DNA from 2 places in the Cytobacillus sp. FSL H8-0458 genome. Region 1 is predicted to be linked to the other one. Evidence: riboswitches for the same ligand, from Rfam matches in the RefSeq annotation. Region 1 holds a riboswitch; the other holds the start of a gene.
The links. A riboswitch is a leader RNA that binds a small molecule or an ion and turns the genes downstream of it on or off. The one in region 1 is predicted to bind cobalamin.
Positions count from the first base shown of each region.

Region 2: another riboswitch for cobalamin. It lies ahead of cobJ (precorrin-3B C(17)-methyltransferase); the one in region 1 lies ahead of NYE23_RS19985 (ABC transporter substrate-binding protein).

Region 1 covers NZ_JBBOBR010000001.1:3,978,334-3,983,201, forward strand. Annotated here, with positions in the region: gene NYE23_RS19975 (adenosylcobinamide amidohydrolase) at 1-1,014, opposite strand, end outside; gene NYE23_RS19980 (FecCD family ABC transporter permease) at 1,144-2,196, opposite strand; gene NYE23_RS19985 (ABC transporter substrate-binding protein) at 2,162-3,136, opposite strand; cobalamin riboswitch at 3,303-3,507, opposite strand; gene NYE23_RS19990 (hypothetical protein) at 3,589-4,365, opposite strand; gene NYE23_RS19995 (FtsW/RodA/SpoVE family cell cycle protein) at 4,663-4,868, shown strand, end outside.
Region 2 covers NZ_JBBOBR010000001.1:1,488,029-1,492,896, reverse strand. Annotated here, with positions in the region: gene NYE23_RS07115 (cobalt-precorrin-5B (C(1))-methyltransferase) at 1-399, opposite strand, end outside; gene NYE23_RS07110 (precorrin-8X methylmutase) at 374-1,048, opposite strand; gene cobK (precorrin-6A reductase) at 1,036-1,806, opposite strand; gene cobJ (precorrin-3B C(17)-methyltransferase) at 1,816-3,438, opposite strand; cobalamin riboswitch at 3,671-3,847, opposite strand; gene NYE23_RS07095 (hypothetical protein) at 4,522-4,868, shown strand, end outside.

The sequences.
Region 1 (4,868 bases):
CCCGGGTTCAAAGCCGATTTCCCGGACAAATTCCGCCATCTCTGCCCGATGATCACTGCAGTCATAATTCTTGCTCACATGCCGGTTAAGAAAAATCCGATTCCAGCCAGTCCCCGATCCGGTTACACCTGAAGACATGGTTTTAAGCGGAAATGGCGAGCGAAGGACCAGCAAGTCTTCCTTTACCTCCAGGCTGGCTGGATCGATCCGCTTCTCTAATTGGCTTTCCGCCTTTGAGCGTTCAGGCACCAGCAACATCTGAGGGGCCGCCACTCTTGGATGCGGCAGCTTCTCGATCTTCGTCCTGTAAACCTCCCGTATCCGCCCTTCTTTTAAAACCTCATTAGGAACATGGTTAATATTGACTTCGCCATTCTCCAGCAGCAATAGGCGGTCACAGTACAGGCCGGCCAGATTCAAATCATGGAAAATGGAAATGACCGTCAGTCCGCAGTCCTTTGACCATACAGAAAGGAGATCTAGCAATTCTTTTTGATAGGATAAATCAAGATGGTTCGTCGGCTCATCCAGCAATAGAATTTCCGGCTCCTGGGCAAGGGCCTGGGCTAAAAACACCCTCTGTCTTTCGCCGCCGGATAATTGCTGAATATCATCATCCTGAAATCGGGAGATGCCCGTCTGCTCCATAACCCGTTTTACCGCTTCTTCATCTTTACCGGACCAGCTCTGGAACCAGCCCTTTTGATGAGCATACCGGCCAAGGGAAACTGTTTCCTTTACGGTATATGAAAAGGCCTGAGAGGAATGCTGGGGCAGAACAGCAATGATTTTCGCCAGTTCTTTGGGTGTATACTGTGAAAGGTTCTTACCTTTAATCCGTATTTCACCTGACTTATAAGGCAAAATGCCGCTCAGCATCTTGAGAATCGTGGTCTTGCCGCTTCCATTCGGCCCCAATATCCCGAAAAGCTCCCCTTTTTCTACTTCAAAGCTGATATTTTTAACAACCGGCGCACCGGCATATCCGCCAGTAACCTGATTAACGCTAAGCATGATTAACCACTTCTTTCTGAACTAAGATATGCCTTCGGAACAAGGTGAAACCGCTTGTTCCTGCGAAGAAAATCCGCGGAAGCCTTCCCCTTGAATGGGTGGACACTTATGCTGGACAGTTATCGAAGTTCAAAGTTTATTCTTTCTTTTAATTAAAATAATGGCAAACGCAGGTGCACCAATGATCGCTGTAATCACGCCGATTGGAAGCTCGGTAGGTGCAATGATCGTCCGTGAAACCAGATCGGCAATAATAAGAAAACCTGCACCCATAAGAATCGATAAGGGCAATAGGTGCCTATGATCCGGCCCCCATAACAGCCTGGTCAGATGAGGGATCACAAGGCCGACAAATCCTATCGTTCCAGACACAGCTACAGCCGCACCAGTTAAGATGGAGCCAGCTACCAGAACCATCATCTTTCTCTTCTGAACGTCCACCCCTATATGCTGGGCCTTTTCTTCCCCAAAGCTCATAGCATTCAGCTCTTTACTGTTCACTAACAGAAGGATGGCACCAATTACAAAAAACGGAAGGATAATGTTAATATACGCCCAGCCTCTCATGGATACACTGCCAAGAAGCCATCCAATAATCTGTCTAAGCTCCTCACCGGTCAGGGCAATCATCAGAGAAATTAGAGCGCCAAGAAAAGAACTGAAGATAATGCCCGTTAAAATAATCGTTTCCACTTTCATGGATCTTTCAATTTTTCTGGCAAATAGCAGAACGGCAAAAATGGTTAAAAAGGAAAATAAGATGCTGAATAAAGGCAGTGTAAACATTCCTGCAAACGGAATGGATAATCCCAGGAACAATGTTAAAACAGCACCGAGTGAAGCCCCGGAAGAAACTCCAATGGTATATGGATCTGCCAGCGGGTTTCTTAATAAACCTTGAAAGGCGGCTCCCGCAATTGCAAGAGACGCCCCTACTAAGCCAGCCAGCAAAACGCGCGGCAGGCGAATGTTCATAATGATATTTGCATGCATAGCATCCGTGTTTCCCAATGAAATAAAAGGGAAAATCTCAGCGCTTATTACTCTGATAATAGTGATGGGGTGAACAGACACTGTACCAATTGAAATCCCCATCAGCATAGCACAGAACAGGAAAGCTGCTGCTGTTAGATAAGCCAGAAATTTATTATTTAAATACGTCCGGATATACTGCTTTTGCAAGTTCCTCGACTCCTTCAATAATACGAGGGCCAGAGCGGGTTACCATATCGGAATCAACATCGGCAACCTGCTTATTTTTCACTGCTGTTATATCCTGCCAGCCATCCCTTTTCATTACATCGCCAGCAGCATCTTCAGTGTAATAGCCATGAGTTGTGATGATTACATCCGGATTCCGTTCGATAATCGCTTCCGGATCCATTTTCGGCCATCCTTCTTCCGTAATGATATTTTCTGCATTAATCGCACTTAGCATTTCGTCCATAAAGGTTTCTGCACCAGCTGTATAGATTTCAGGAGCTGGTGAAACTTCCACGAATACCGATTTGCGGTCTTCTTCTTTTATATCCTGAGCTTTTGTCTTAATTTCCTCAAGCTTGCTCTTCATATCTGAAATGAGCTGCTCTGCTTTATCTTTCTCCCCTGCTGCGGTTCCAACCATTACAATGGATTCAAAAACCTGGTCAAAGCTCTTCGCATCATTGACAACAAGGACGGTCACGCCTGCATCCCTTAATTGCTGAAGGCCTGCTTCGGAATTATGTGCGCTCGACGCGTGAGCAAGGACAAGATCCGGGTTTAAAGAAATAATTTTCTCGACATTAAATTCCATGCCGCCAATCTTTTCTTTTTCTGTGGCTTCGGGCGGGTAGTTATCAAAATCGGAGACTCCGACTACCTCTTCTCCAAGCCCCAATTCAAAAGCAATTTCTGTGTTGCTTGGAATCATGGAAACGATTCTTTCTGGCTTGGATTCGATAACGATTTCATTATCAAGGGCATCCTTTATCGTAACAGGAAAAGCAGCCTCTTCCCCGCCGGCATTCTGCCCTTCCTCAACTTTTTTCTCTTCTTTTGGCTGTTCAGCACTCTCGCCGCAGCCTGCAAGCACTCCTGCAGCAAGCAGCATAGTTAATAAAAATGCATAAAATTTCTTCATACTAAGCAATCCTCCATTACTTTCGACAAAATTCGGGTGGTGCCTGTCACCACCGTTTAAAATAAAAAAACATCTCCTCGAACGGCAAGGAGATGTTGGTATGGTCATTTACAATAAATGCAGATTAGATGGCCGGACCAAACACCTCCCTATCCTCGTAGGTTAATGGGTGCTTAAGAATCAGGCAGGTCTCCTGGCTCATGGTCAATGCATTCTGCTCCTTCCCATACTTGTATGTACAGTGGATTTGCAGACAGCTTCCATTTACAGTGGCGGGACCGCGCTGGAATTTCACCAGCTTCCCTATTAAGTCTTCAAAAGAGCTTGCTTTAAAGCCCTTTTGAGAAGACACCTGTTCTATTGCGGATATAAAATTTTCTATTTCCGATTATACACCATCCCGCAGAAAAAGTAACAGAAAATTGCTGAATGTTGTAAAAAAGTTCAGAATTCTAACGCGAGTATATTTTCCATTCCCTTGTTTTCTTATCGAACACAATCTTCGCCTCACATGGCTCTTTCGCTATGGCTTCGTACTCATCATACATATCATCCATATTCGCAAAATCACCAATAATCCAAATAGGAATTTCGATCCGGATCCGATTCTGTTCAATATCCTTAATGGAAAGGACCGCTCCTTCTTTCATAAGGGGCTTTAATGAAAGCAGGACATCTCTGGTGATTGGAGGATACGTCTTTTTCTTTTTAATGCCAAGGAGCGTTTTTTCCACCTTCATCTGTCCCATTTTACCGGGGATCACTTCCCCAAGCATACGGTAAAAATCGTTCAGATCGCGATAATATGTGCGGTTAAACCAGCCATCATCATGGGCAAGGTACACATAGCGGTTGCTCAGATAATTGTAAAAAGGGAGCTTAAGATGCTCTTTGATATGGCCGAGATAAAGAAGCTCCGCGATTGTCTGGCCGGGAAGCTCATTCACCGCTTCCTCTTCCTCGAAGTCGATCCAGCAAAAATCGCCATAGCCGTATACATCATCCTCAACCAGCCTGCCCAGCTTGTCCCTCGACACATAATCGAACATCGTGTGGCTATTAAAGTCCCCATGTTCATAACGGTGCTTTAACAGCAGCAAGTTATTAATAGAATCTGATAGAGTTTGGGCAAACTCTGCAAACTCAATTCCATAAGTCATCACATACTGATCCTGTTCATTAAGATGGATGTAGATGAGATCACGAATAGCTTGATTCCTTCTTTTCAATGACGAAACCTCCGAACCGTTACCCACAGTAGTATTTTCATAGCCTTAATTGATAAAAAGACAGCTTCTTATGAAACTGCCTGCCAAACTTCCAATATTTTATTCTCTTATTGTAGCAAAAATATCTGAAAATATCTTTGCCGATGAGAAAAAAATTTAAACCCGTTTTTTTGAAAATACAGGAAACCATCATCGTGATTTTCTCGTCTAACTAATGAAATCTCTTTCTCTATTGTTAGGTTAATTTTTCTCTGATAGGATAAAAATGTAAAAAGGTAAAGAAACCAGGTGCATATAATGAACCAGAATAATAGATTCTCAGACCGATTCGATTGGACGTTATGCTTTCTTCTGCTGCTGTTTTTTCTCATCAGCTGCATTGCGATTTACAGCGGACAATCCTCCAATCAATATGAAGGGAATTTTGTTGTCTCACAAATTAAAAATTATATTGTTGGTGCCGTCATTGTAGGGATTGTCATGTATTTTGACAGCGAGCAAAT
Region 2 (4,868 bases), 2.5 Mb from region 1:
CATTTTACGCGGCACAGGGTTGATCGCTGCCTGCCCCACCGCTACTGGCAGCCCTGCTTTCGTGACTCGTCCCACACCGATTCCGCCATCTAAATGGATACCTTCTTTTTCGGCATATGTGACTGTACTTTGAATTCGTGCCTGATGTGTGGCGTCCGGGTCGTCCCCTGCATCTTTGATCGTTTCGCACATGACCCGGCCATCTGACCTATCAAAAGCCGTCACTTTAAAAGTGGCATACTGGCCAACCGGCAGATAAATCGTAACTTCATTTGGCACCTCTCCGGTCACAAGTGCCTGCAGTGCTGCCTTTGTCATGGCTGCGGCACATGCACCTGTTGTATAGCCGTGCCGCATTTGGGATGGATCTTTTTTATTTCGCTGCTTTTGCCCGTTCATCCGCCATAATCGAAATGGCATTCAGCGCAGCGACCGTCACTGTACTGCCACCCTTTCTCCCTGCATTTGTAATAAATGGGATCCCTTCCAGCACGGCCAGCTCGGCTTTTGACTCTGCCGCTGATACAAAGCCAACTGGCATGCCAATAATTAAGTCTGGTTTTGCGAGCCCTTCTTTCACTAAACGAATCAATTCCAGCAGCGCGGTTGGCGCATTGCCGATTGCATAGATTCCTCCTTCATGCAGACTTGTTGCTTTTTGCATGGAAATAATCGCACGTGTTGTTCCTTGAGCCTTCGCTTCCTTTGAAACGTCTTCATCCGCAATATAACAATGCAGGTCCCCGCCATGCTTCTGGAATCGCTTGCGTCCTGACCCGCTTTCAATCATCTGTACATCTGCCACGACATGACGGCCCGCTAAAATGGATTGAACCCCTGCTTCAATGGCATCTGGAGTAAAAATCATGCTTCTGCCCAGCTCGAAATCTGCCGAGGCATGGATGACACGCCGTACCACCAGCCATTGCTCGTCTGTAAATGGATGCTCGCCCATCTCCTCTTTAATAATCGCGAAGCTGTGGTCATAAATTTTATCCGGATCTACCGTTACCGGTACAAATGTCGTATTAAAGTTCATGTTTGCCATGTATAAAGCCCTCCCAATCTTTGAGTCACTTCTTTAAAAGAAGTGCAGAAGTTTTCATATACAAGCTGCGGCCGCTTGATTAAAATAACAGGAATCCCCAATTCCAGGGCAGCGGTCATTTTTTCATCCACCGATCCCACTTTGCCGCTTTCTTTAGTAATCATCAGGGTCACTTCATACTGCTCACAAAGAGCTTTGTTTAATGATTCGGAAAATGGTCCCTGGATCGCAATAATGTCCTTTTGTTTAATGCCAAGCTTATGGCATTTTTCCATGTTTCCCATGTTTGGCAGCATCCTGCATACAAGCCGGATCTCATCACGCATCAAATATTTTGTGAAGATTTCCAGCGTTTTGCTGCCAGTTGTCAGCATGATTGTCCCTTTATGTGATTGAGCCAATTTTGCTGCTTCCTCATAACTTTCGGCTTCAGTTATGAGCGGTGAGGTAAACTGTTCATTTGGCCTTTCGTAACGTATGTAAGGAATGCTGCATGCTTTGGCTGCTGCCATGGCCGTTTTTGACGCTTCGTCCGCATAGGGATGACTGGCATCAATCACAGTGGTCATCTCTTGCATCTGAATTAGTCCAATCATGTCATTTTCTGACAGCCGTCCCACTTTATAAGAAATGCCTTCAGCTTTCAAACTGTCAGCTGCCGATTCTGTGACAACGGTTGCCAGTAAGGGATAACCTTGATTTTTCAATTGAACGGCTAATGCTCTAGCATCACTTGTGCCTGCTAAAAATAGAATCATAAGATCCCCCTAATCCCCGCATGGTGCCGGCTCGACTTCGATCTTGGAGCTCATATCCTGATAGGTAAAATACTGAATTTTTTTCACTCGCTTAAAATATTTAAAAAGCCGTTCATTTGGATGCGCATTTTCTTTGTATTCTTCAATAATGTCCTTCAATAACGGCAGAAGCTGGTCGGGCTCCATTCCTTCTGCTACAGGCTGTGCAGCATGGGCTGTACGGCCAACCGGCTTTGCCCCGATAAATAGATCAAACTTCTTCTTGCGGTAAACGATGCCGATATCATCAAATACCGCCCGATAACAGGCCATACCGCAGCCATTAAAGCCAATATGCAGTTCCTTTGGAAGCTTTAAGCCACCCAGTTCAGCTGCAATTTCCTCTGCATATGGAATGGATTCTGCCTTCTCCCCGTAGCAAAAATCGCACGCTTTTACATTTAGCACATCGCCCACTGGCATGACAGTCAGATCGTGCTGTTCGAGTTTTTCCACAATCGACTGAGGCCGTCCGGTTGGAATTTTGATTAAAAATCGGTGATCCGGTGTATATTCCATGGTGCCCTTCTCGCCAACAGCTTCTGCCAATACGCGCATTTGGTCAGCTGTAATAAATTTATTGGCAACACCAGGCGAAACCGCAAATTCAAATATATCTTCGATTGGCTGCTGCACTAAATGTGTTTGGTCTATCTCGGATTTAGTCACCAGCGATAATGCCTTAAAAGCCATATCCAGTGAGCTGGTTTCCTGTTTTTTTCTCTGGATCTGCTCGTAGCCGGCCTGTGCTTCCCCGGTTTCCTGATTTAATGCCCATGGCTCCGCTTCCTTTTTTAAACGCTGATGCGGCTTTAAGCTTTGCTTCTCATCACCAAGCGTATACTTTCTCTGATATCCGCGAGGCGTAATGATTTTATTGTCATAAAAGAAAGTGGAAGAATTCCCGATCACAACTGTTGTCAGCATGCCTATATCGTGATCAAGCATTTCCGCCAGTGTAGTCAGAATGACATTCTGATTCTCGCGGTAAGCACTTTTCACCAGCCCCACAGGCGTTTCAGGAGAACGATATTTTAATAGAATCCTTTGTGCCTCGACAATCTGTCGTGTCCTTCTGCCGCTTTTCGGGTTATATAAAGCGATGACAAAATCCGCCATCCCGGCTGCTTCAATGCGCTTCTCGATCACCGTCCAGGGTGTTAAATGATCACTCAGACTAATGGTGCAGGAATCATGCATGACAGGTGCACCCAGTAAACTCGCACATGAATTAATCGCAGAGATGCCCGGAACAATTTCCACTTCGATTCCTTCTTCTTCCGTCCAGCCCATTTCGATCAGCACTTCATACACTAAGCCAGCCATGCCGTATACACCCGAGTCACCGCTCGATATCACGGATACAATATGGCCAGCTTCCGCTCTTTTCACTGCATCCTGCGCACGGGATACCTCCTCAGTCATCCCAGTACTGACAATAGAACTTGCTGTAACGAATGGCATGATCAGATCTACGTAAGTTTTGTAGCCAATAATGCAATCACTCTGCTGCAGCGCATCCACAGCCCGTTTGGTTATATGCTCACGATCACCCGGGCCAAAGCCGACAACAAAGATTTTCCCCTTTTTCATAGGCTTACCTCCAATTAATAAAAGAACATGCGCCTAGCCTGCTGCCGTGCTGCTCGACAGGCGTCCCGCGCCAGATCATTCTCAAAGTTCAATGCTTTTTGCCAAATAAAAAATGCCTGCACTCCTTTTCAAAGGAATACAGGCATATGAAATGACAGTATAAAAATAAGCATACTGAAACCCAAAAACAATTGATCAAAATTGTCCCGCCTATACTTCTCCCTCCGAAAAGCAAGTGTCGTTTAAATAAGCAGGTTTCCTGACTTAAGCTTCTTCTTACTCTTACACCTTCCCGATTTCTCAGTGGCATTGTAATTTCATCAGCTCTTACAGTAGCGGGGGCTGTACCAGACTTTCACTGGTTTCCCTTTTACCTCACAAAGTGAGCACTTATTTAAATTGATATATTAATTTTTTACTAATATAACATATAATGACCAATTTTGACATATTATTTTTTTCATAATTTTTTAAATACAGTTTTAATGGCTTTATCTTTGATGATACTTTAGAAATATGATCAGCATCAATGTCGCCATTTTTTGTTTTAAAGTGAATCTCCTCTAGCAAGCTTGGAGGTATGTTCAGCAGCACGTTACCTCTATTATTTTTTCCAGGCAATATCTTTTTCCATGCAGAACATTGATATGAGCATTTTCATTAGTGTAGGTAATATCATTGGATGGCTCCCCGAAAAAACTTTTTTCACCTTGGTATTTTTCGTCTATCCGACTTCCAGTTAAAACACCCTCATTTGTTTCATTCGATCTTGACTGGTGAAAATAATAGAGAAAAAATGTTGAAGAAAACCGTTAAAAATATGATCAAACACCAATTTTAAATATTTTTTTATTTATAAATAAGCAATTCTAACCAGATTTTACTTCAACCATTTGTACCTTTACATTTCAATAATAAGTACCTAGAATGATTTATGTACTTGAAAAAACATTAAATAATATAAGCATTATCTGGGAAAAGTTCATGTTTTTTCTTTTTCTGATCCGGTTAAATATTATTCATATTGGGACGTAATTGCTCAATTTGAAATAAAAGCAACTTAAAATAAAGGAGAGAAAACACATGAAAACATTCGTACTCACAACAGCAAGCACACTACTTCTAACAAGCTTTGGCATTGGTTACGCAGTTCATGCAAATGCTGACACGACACAGGTACCAGGGAAAAATGATGCAGCAAATTATCAAAAATATAAAATCCTGACAGAAGACATTCAAAATTTTCCTGAATACGACATACTTGATGATATAGTTGATGCTGAAGACTTCAATGCACAAGTCGTGGAAAACAATAATCATAAACGTATTATTTTCTTAAAAGATGACAGCGCTAAGCTGCAGTTCAAAAGCGTCTTTATTAAAGACACAAACCGATTGCAAGTGATTGACCTAAAAGGCGGATTGATATT